Regions from separate parts of the Kitasatospora sp. NPDC088134 genome, predicted to be linked through region 1. Evidence: riboswitches for the same ligand, from Rfam matches in the RefSeq annotation. Region 1 holds a riboswitch; the other holds the start of a gene.
The links. Region 1 has a riboswitch for cobalamin ahead of ACIOHG_RS17085 (HoxN/HupN/NixA family nickel/cobalt transporter). Riboswitches for the same ligand answer to the same signal wherever they lie in the genome.
Positions count from the first base shown of each region.

Region 2: another riboswitch for cobalamin. It lies ahead of ACIOHG_RS05025 (ribonucleoside-diphosphate reductase subunit alpha); the one in region 1 lies ahead of ACIOHG_RS17085 (HoxN/HupN/NixA family nickel/cobalt transporter).

Region 1 is NZ_JBIUTD010000009.1:152,873-157,232, forward strand. Features, by position in the region: gene ACIOHG_RS17070 (Fpg/Nei family DNA glycosylase) at 1-478, shown strand, start outside; gene ACIOHG_RS17075 (DUF6445 family protein) at 563-1,255, shown strand; gene ACIOHG_RS17080 (ArsR/SmtB family transcription factor) at 1,283-1,645, opposite strand; cobalamin riboswitch at 1,736-1,933, shown strand; gene ACIOHG_RS17085 (HoxN/HupN/NixA family nickel/cobalt transporter) at 1,964-3,073, shown strand; gene ACIOHG_RS17090 (XRE family transcriptional regulator) at 3,205-3,780, shown strand; gene rpmG (50S ribosomal protein L33) at 3,833-3,997, opposite strand; gene ACIOHG_RS17100 (M24 family metallopeptidase) at 4,127-4,360, shown strand, end outside.
Region 2 is NZ_JBIUTD010000002.1:322,422-326,781, reverse strand. Features, by position in the region: gene ACIOHG_RS05035 (helix-turn-helix domain-containing protein) at 1-882, opposite strand, end outside; gene ACIOHG_RS05030 (GNAT family N-acetyltransferase) at 1,152-1,667, shown strand; cobalamin riboswitch at 1,784-1,922, shown strand; gene ACIOHG_RS05025 (ribonucleoside-diphosphate reductase subunit alpha) at 2,096-4,360, shown strand, end outside.

The sequences.
Region 1 (4,360 bases):
CCCGGCCGAGAAGGCCGCCGTCCACCGCCGCCTCGGGCCGGACCCGCTGCGCCCCGGCGAGGCGGGCGACCCGGCCTGGCAGCGGATCTCCCGCAGCGGCAGCACGGTGGCCGCGCTGCTGATGGACCAGAAGGTGCTGGCGGGCGTCGGCAACGTCTACCGCGCCGAGGTGCTGTTCCGGCTCGGCATCAGCCCGCACCGCGCGGGCCGCGACCTGACCCGCGCCGAGTGGGACGCGATCTGGGCCGACCTGGTCGCCCTGATGCGCGCGGGCGTCGAGGCCGGCCGGATCGACACCGTCCGCCCCGAGCACACCCCCGAGGCGATGGGCCGCCCGCCCCGGGTGGACGACCACGGCGGCGAGGTCTACGTCTACCGCCGCCACGACCTGCCCTGCCTGGTCTGCGGCACCCCGGTCCGGACGGAGGAGCTGGCCGCCCGCAACCTGTTCTGGTGCCCGCGCTGCCAGCAGTCCTGACGTCCCGTCACCACGGCAAGCCTTGACGGAAGGTTGACCAGGCCTTGGGCGAGGGCCCGGAACGGCGCTCCTATTGTCGGGGCCATGTCCGTTCCCCCGTTCCGCGGCTCCCGCCCCGCCCCGGCGCTGCCCGTCCTGCCGTACCGCAAGCCGACCAAGGGCCGCGACTACTGGGTGCTGGACGACGTCCTGCCGGACCCGGACGCGGTGCGCGCCCGGCACCTGGCCCGCACCGACTGGGACGAGGGCTACCCGCACAAGCCGGAGGCCTGGCCCGGCCTGCGGGCGATGCCCGGCCTGGAGCCGGACGAGCTCGCGCACGTCGAGAAGCTGGTCCGGGACACCGTCGGCGCCGAGCGGATCTGGGCGCTGGACGCGGCCGAGGGCGGCACCTTCAACCACAACTGCGTGCAGGTGGTGGGCGCGGGGGAGTGCGAGCCGCGCCCGCACACCGACTCGCGCTCGCTCTGCCGCTACGCCGCCGTGCTGTACCTCAACCCGGGCGTGCCCAAGCGCTGCGGCACCAGCTTCTACCGGCAGAGCTTCCCCGGCGGCCGGCTCGGCGGCAACAGCGTGGTCGCCCCGCACAACAACCTGGTCGACGCCCTGGGCACCCGCTTCGTCCCGCCGGACTCCTTCACCGAGGACCTGGCCGTCCCGCACCGCTACAACCGGCTGCTGCTCTACACCGCCAACCTGATCCACACCGCGACCGAGTACCACGGCGCGACGCTGGCGGAGAAGCGGATGACGGCGGTCTTCTTCTGGATGGCCTGAGCCGCGCGGGCGGCCCCTGACGGCGGGTCAGTCCCGCTCGCCGAGCACCCCGTGCGCCAGCACCTCCGCCACCGCCGGGTCGACCAGCCGGTAGCGCACCACCCGCCCGTCCCGCTCCCCGGCCACCAGCCCGGCGGCCCGCAGCAGGCGCAGCGCCTGCGAGACCGCCGGGTCGCGCATGCCGGTGGCGACCGCGAGGTCCGTGACGGCCAGCGGCCCGGTGCGGTGCAGCGCCAGCAGCAGGGAGAGCCGCCCGGGGTCGGCGAGCAGCGCGAAGCGCTCGGCCCAGGCCCGGACGTGCTCGGCGTCGCCGATCGCGGCGATCGCCTCGCAGACCCGGTGCCCGTCGATGGTGCGCTGTCCGGCACGGTCCGCGGGTACGAGGTGCATGACGGCCATTCTGGCACCGCCCGGGAGTGATCTTGGACACCGCGAACACCTGCACGCCTCTGCAGCCTTGCAGCTGTGGGCCCACCGGCCCTACGGTGAGCGGGCCGTGGTGTTCGGGAAGACCGGTGCACTGTGCCTGCCACAGGAGTCCGGAGCGGCCCTCGCCACTGTGATCGGGGAGTCGTCGGCCCCCACCTCGTGCCACTGGCCGCTCGCGGCCGGGAAGGCCGGGAGCCGGCGCGCAACACCCCGTCAGCCAGGAGACCGGCCACGGCATCTCACGAAGTGATCCACGAGGTGCTGGAGCGTGATCCGCGGATGACCGCGTCCGAATCGACCCTGCCCGCAGCCGCTGCGGGCTCCGTCCTGCCGTCCTTCCGCTGGCGGCGCGAGGACACCCTGCGCACGGCCGGCCTGATGGCGGTGATCCTGGCCCTGCACGTGGTGGCGTTCGGGACACTGCTGTTCCTGGTGGCGCCGCACAAGTACCAGGTCGGCACCCAGGTGTTCGGCGTCGGCCTGGGCGTCACCGCGTACACGCTGGGCATGCGGCACGCCTTCGACGCCGACCACATCGCGGTGATCGACAACACCACCCGCAAGCTGATGGCCGACGGCCGCCGCCCGGTCTCGGTGGGCTTCTGGTTCGCCCTCGGGCACTCCTCGATGGTGGTGATCATGGCCGCCCTGGTGGCCGGCGGCGCGGCGCTGGCCGGCACCCTGATGGACGACGACTCGACCACCCACCAGGTGCTCGGCACCGTCGGCACCACCGCCTCCGGGGCCTTCCTGTACCTGATCGCGGCGCTCAACCTGGTGGCGCTGCTGGGCATCTGGCGGGTGTTCCGGGCGATGCGGGCCGGCCAGTACGACGAGGCCGAGCTGGAGAAGCACCTGGCGGCCCGGGGCTTCCTGGCCCGGGTGCTGAACCGGGCCACCCGCTCGATCTCCCGGCCCGGCCAGATGTTCCCGGTCGGCATGGTGCTGGGCCTGGGCTTCGACACCGCGACCGAGGTGACCCTGATGGTGATGGCGGGCTCCGGCGCCGCCGCCGGCCTGCCCTGGTACGCGATCGTCTGCCTGCCGCTGCTGTTCGCCGCCGGGATGAGCCTGTTCGACACCCTGGACGGCACGTTCATGAACTTCGCCTACCAGTGGGCCTTCGCCAACCCGGTCCGCAAGGTGTACTACAACCTGACCATCACCGGCCTGTCGATCGCGGTGGCGTTCGTGATCGGCACCATCGAGCTGGTCACGGTGCTGCACGACAAGTTCGACCTGGACGACCCCGTCACCGGCTGGGTCGCCGGCCTCAGCCTGGACAACGTCGGCTTCGTGATCGTCGGCCTGTTCGTCGTGGTCTGGGCCGCCGCGATCGGCTACTGGCGGATCGCCAAGCGCTCCAGGGCCTTCGCGCAGCCCTCCTGACGACCCGTCGGCCCGGGCCCGGGCCCGGCGCAGGCGGGACAGCAGGCAGTACAGTCGGTGCACCCTTCGACGCCGGCCCGGCCCCTCCCGCGGGGCGCCGGGCCGGCCCGAGCAGAACAGTGGACCCGCCCGTGCCGGACGCCGACCTCGTCACCCAGGCCCTCGCCCGCAACCTCAAGCGGCTGCGCACCGAGCGCGGCCACACCCTGGACGCCCTGGCCGCCCGCTCCGGCGTCAGCCGCGGCATGGTGGTGCAGATCGAACAGGCCCGCACCAACCCCAGCGTCGGCACCGTGGTCCGGCTCGCCGACGCCCTCGGCGTCTCGATCGCCTGGCTGCTCGACTACGACGCCTCCTCCGCCGTCCGGATCGTCCCCGCCGAGGAGGCCGTCCGGCTGTGGACCGGCCCCGCGGGCGGCAGCGGCACCCTGCTCGGCGGCGTCGAGGCCCCCGGCCCGCTGGAGCTGTGGTCCTGGCGGCTGGAGCCCGGCGAGGCGCACACCTCCGATCCGCACCCGCCCGGCACGGTCGAGATCGCCCGGGTCGACGCGGGCGTCCTCACCCTCCTGCTGGACGGCCGCGAGCACCGCGTCCCGGCCGGCTCCACCGCCTCCTACGAGGCCGGCGCCGCGCACGGCTACCGCAACGACGGCGCCGCGCCGTGCCTGGTCACCATGGTGGTCTCGGTCCCCCCGCCCGGCGCCTGACGGAACGCGGAGGGGCCCCGGGCGCACCGCCCGGGGCCCCTCCGTCACGCCGTCAGCGGACCTCGCGGAACTCCACGTGCCGCCCCGCCACCGGGTCGAACTTGCGCAGCACGATCCGGTCCGGGTCGTTGCGGCGGTTCTTCCGCGTCGCGTACGCGAACCCCGTGCCCGCCGTCGACCGGAGCGTGATCACCGGTCGCAGTTCGCTGCGTGCCATCTCGGCCTCCCTATCCCGGCAACGATTGCCGTTTTCACCAGGCCACAACGCGGGGCCCCCGCCGGGCATTCCCCACCCGTCGGCCGGTCCCGACGGGCGCCCCCGGGCCCCCGTTCGTACGCTCGGGGCATGTCCGACGCGCACTCCGCCCGACGCGAACGCCTCCGTGAGCACTGCAGCGCCTCCGGGGCCGACGCGGCGCTGATCACGCGCGCCGCCAACGTCCGCTACCTGACCGGCTGCGCGCCGCGCGGCGCCGCGCTGCTGCTCACCCGGGAGCGGGCGCTGCTGGCCCGGCCCGAGGAGCCCGAGCCCGCCGACCCGGGGGAGTCCCGGCCCGACCCGGAGCTCACCCTGCTCCCG
Region 2 (4,360 bases), on a different contig from region 1:
CCGCAGGGTGGCGGCGTTGCCGAAGCCGCAGCGGGCGGCGACGGCGTCCACGCTCTCCTCGGTGGACTCCAGCAGGCGCTGGGCGAACAGCACCCGCTGGCCGGTCAGCCAGCGGTGCGGGGTGGTGCCGGTCTCCTGCTGGAAGCGCCGGGCGAAGGTCCGCGGCGACATGTGGGCGCGCCGGGCGAGGTCCTCGACGCTGCTGTCCCGGTCGAGGTGGCGGCGCATCCACTCCAGCACGCCGGTCAGCGAGTCGGTGCCGTCCTCGGGCAGCGGGCGGCTGATGAACTGGGCCTGGCCGCCCTCCCGGTGCGGGGCGACGACCATCCGGCGGGCGATCCCGCGGGCCACCTCGGCGCCCTGCTCCTTGCGGACCAGGTGCAGGCAGGCGTCGATGCCGGCGGCGGTGCCGGCCGAGGTGATCACCGGGTGGTCGTCCACGTACAGCACGTCGGGTTCGACGGTGGTGAGCGGGAAGCGGGCGGCCATCAGGTCGGCGTACTGCCAGTGGGTGGTGGAGCGGCGGCCGTCGAGCAGTCCGGCGGCGCCGAGCAGGAAGCTGCCGGAGCAGATCGACAGCAGCCTGGCGCCGCGGTCGTGGGCGGCCCGCAGCGCCTCGATCAGCACGGCGGGGTACTGCTCGCGGATGCCGGTGGCGGTGGCGATCACCAGGTCGGCCTCGGCGATCCGTTCGGGGCCGTGCGGGACGTGGACATCGAAGCCGGCGTGGGTGCGCATCGGGCCGGGGCGGTCGCCGACCAGGCCGAACTCGTAGACCGGCAGGCCGGCCCCGCTCCGGTCCAGGCCGAAGACCTCGCAGGCCACGCCCAGTTCGAAGGGGTGGATCTCCTCCAGCACGATCACCGCGACGTTCCTCAGCATCCGCCCAGCATGGCAGTGGCAGGATTTCGTGGCAATGGGGCATTCCTGCCACTCGTGGCGGCGGGCGCCGGGCGGGAGGGTGGAGCCATGACCACCGCGCTCGCCCTGCTGGGCTTCCTCGGCAGTTTCGGACTCCTCGGCGTCCTGGTCGGCCGCGACCTGGAACGCACCACCACCCACGGCCGCTCGATCCGGCACCGCCCCACCGGCTACCCCTACGACCCGGACCTGCACGACCCGCGCCGGACCGCGTCCGGCACACTGTCCGGATGCGCTCCCCGATCGTCCGCCGCGCCCTCGACCGCGACCTCGCCGCAGCCGCGGAGGTCACCGTCGAGGCCTTCGTCGGCGACGGCCACACCCGGCCCGACTCCGACTACGTCCACCTCCTCCGCGACACCGCCCGCCGCAACCGGGAGGCCGAACTCCTGGTCGCCGTCGACGACGCGGGCACCGGAGCCGTGCTCGGCTGCGTGACCTTCGCCGCGGGCGGCACCCCGTGGGCCGACATCGCCGGGCCGGACGAGGGCGAGATCCGGATGCTCGCGGTCGGCGCGGCGGCCCGCGGCCGCGGCGTCGGCCGGGCCCTGGTGGCGGCCTCGATGGACCGCAGCCGGGAGCTCGGCCTGGCCGGGATGGCATTCTCCACCCGCCCGGAGATGCGCCACGCCCACCGGATCTACGACGCGCTGGGCTTCGCCCTGGCGCCCGAGCGCTACTGGTCGCCGCACCCCGGCACCGACCTGCTGGTGTACACGATGCGGTTCCCGCACGCACCGTCCTAGCGGCTGCTCGCCCGCCCCCGGCGGGCCGTCCCCGACGGCCCGCCACCGGCGTTTTCGTTGTCTACGCGCGGCAGCGCCGACGCGACACGCGCTACTACATCTGGTGCTTCCAGATCCAGCCACCACAACATGTATGCTCACTCTCGCTGTCGACGCAGGGGAACCCGGTGCGAGTCCGGGACTGCCCCGCAACGGTGAGCGGGCTGCAGCGACGCCCGCGCAGTCCGAGGACCTGCCGACGGTGTGCGACACGGCATCCCCGCAGACGCCATGCAGCACAGCTTTGCCGTCCGGTCTCGCGGGCGGACCGGGGGTGGTCTTCGGCGCGCCGGAACGCGTTCTCGTTCCTTCGTGCTGCCCTCCCCTGGCCGCGTACGGTGCCGGACACCCCGAGCCACGTCCGCCGCCGCCACAGGAGAGAGTGCGCCTTGACCGTCGCCGCCTCAGTCACCCTGCCGTCCCAGGGAACCGCCGACGCCTTCACCGACCCCGGTGCTGCGCTGCTCCGGCTGCTCACCGACCGCAGCACCGACCTCCCCCAGGTGGACCCCGGCCACGTCGCCGCCGCCGCACTGCGCGGCCGCCACGCCGGCTCGGACTTCGCCGAGCTGCGCGGGCTGGCCGTGGAGGCCGCCGCGTCGATGATCGCCGAGGACCCGCAGTACTCGAAGCTGGCCGCCCGCCTGCTGGCGCTGGAGATCCGCGACGAGGCCGCGACCCAGCGGGTCACCTCCTTCTCCTCCTCGGTGGCCGTCGGCCACGCCGAGGGCCTGATCGGCGACGCCACCGCCGCGTTCGTGGCCGAGCACGCCGACCTGTTCGACTCGCTGATCGACGAGTCGGCCGACGACCGCTTCGAGTACTTCGGCCTGCGCACCGTGCAGTCCCGCTACCTGCTGCGCCACCCGATCACCCGCAAGGTGGTCGAGACCCCGCAGCACTTCCTGCTGCGTGTGGCGGCGGGCCTGGCGGTCGGAACGACCGAGGAGTCGGTGCGCGAGGTCGCCGAGCTGTACACCCTGATGAGCCGGCTGGAGTACCTGACCAGCTCGCCGACGCTGTTCAACTCCGGCACCCGGCACCCGCAGATGTCCTCCTGCTACCTGCTGGACTCACCGCTGGACAACCTGGACTCGATCTACAACCGGTACGCGCAGATCGCCCGGCTGTCCAAGCACGCCGGCGGCATCGGCCTGTCCTACTCGCGGATCCGCTCGCGCGGTTCGCTGATCCGCGGCACCAACGGCAAGTCGAACGGCATCGTGCCGTTCCTGCGCACCCTGGACTCCTCCGTGGCGGCGGTCAACCAGGGCGGCCGGCGCAAGGGCGCGGCCTGCGTCTACCTGGAGACCTGGCACGCCGACATCGAGGAGTTCCTGGAGCTCCGCGACAACACCGGCGAGGAGGCCCGCCGGACCCACAACCTGAACCTGGCGCACTGGATCCCGGACGAGTTCATGCGCCGGGTGAACGCCAACGCCGACTGGTCGCTGTTCTCCCCGGCCGACGTGCCCGAGCTGGTCGACCTGTGGGGCGCCGAGTTCGACGAGGCGTACGTCAAGGCCGAGCTGGCCGGCAAGGCCGTCCGCACCATCCCGGCGCAGACCCTGTACGCCCGGATGATGCGCACCCTGGCGCAGACCGGCAACGGCTGGATGACCTTCAAGGACGCCTCCAACCGGGCCGCCAACCAGACCGCGCTGCCGGGCCGCACGGTGCACTCCTCGAACCTGTGCACCGAGATCCTGGAGGTCACCGACGACTCCGAGACCGCGGTCTGCAACCTCGGCTCGGTCAACCTGGGCGCGCACGTCGCCCCCGGTGCCACCGCCGCCGACCTGGTCAACGCGATGGACTGGGACCGGCTGGACGCCACCGTGCGCACCGCGGTGACCTTCCTCGACCGCGTGATCGACATCAACTTCTACCCGACCACCGAGGCCGGGACCTCCAACTCCCGCTGGCGCCCGGTCGGCCTGGGCGTGATGGGCCTGCAGGACGTCTTCTTCCAGCTCCGCCTGGACTTCGACTCCGCCGAGGCGAAGACCCTCTCCACCCTGATCGCCGAGCGCATCATGCTCACCGCCTACGAGCGCTCCGCCGACCTGGCCGAGCAGTTCGGCCGGCACGAGGCGTACGGCGAGACCCGCGCCGCCCGCGGCCAGCTGCACATCGACCACTTCGGTGCCGCGAACCCGCAGTGGACCGGGCGCTGGGACGCGCTGCGCGCCCGGATCGCCACCACCGGCCTGCGCAACTCGCTGCTGCTCGCCATCGCGCCGACCGCGACCATCGCCTCGATCGCCGGCGTCTACGAGTGCATCGAGCCGCAGGTCTCCAACCTGTTCAAGCGCGAGACCCTCTCCGGCGAGTTCCTCCAGGTCAACCCGTACCTGGTGCGCGAGTTGAAGGAGCTCGGCGTCTGGGACCAGCAGACCCGGGACGCGCTGCGCGACGCCAACGGCTCCGTGCAGGACTTCAAGTGGCTGCCGGAGAACGTCCGTTCGCTGTACCGCACCGCGTGGGAGCTGCCGCAGCGCGCGCTGATCGACCTGGCCGCCGCCCGGCAGCCGTACATCGACCAGAGCCAGTCGCTGAACCTGTTCATGGCGGCGCCGACCATCGGCAAGCTCTCCTCGATGTACGCGTACGCCTGGAAGGTCGGTCTGAAGACCACCTACTACCTGCGCTCG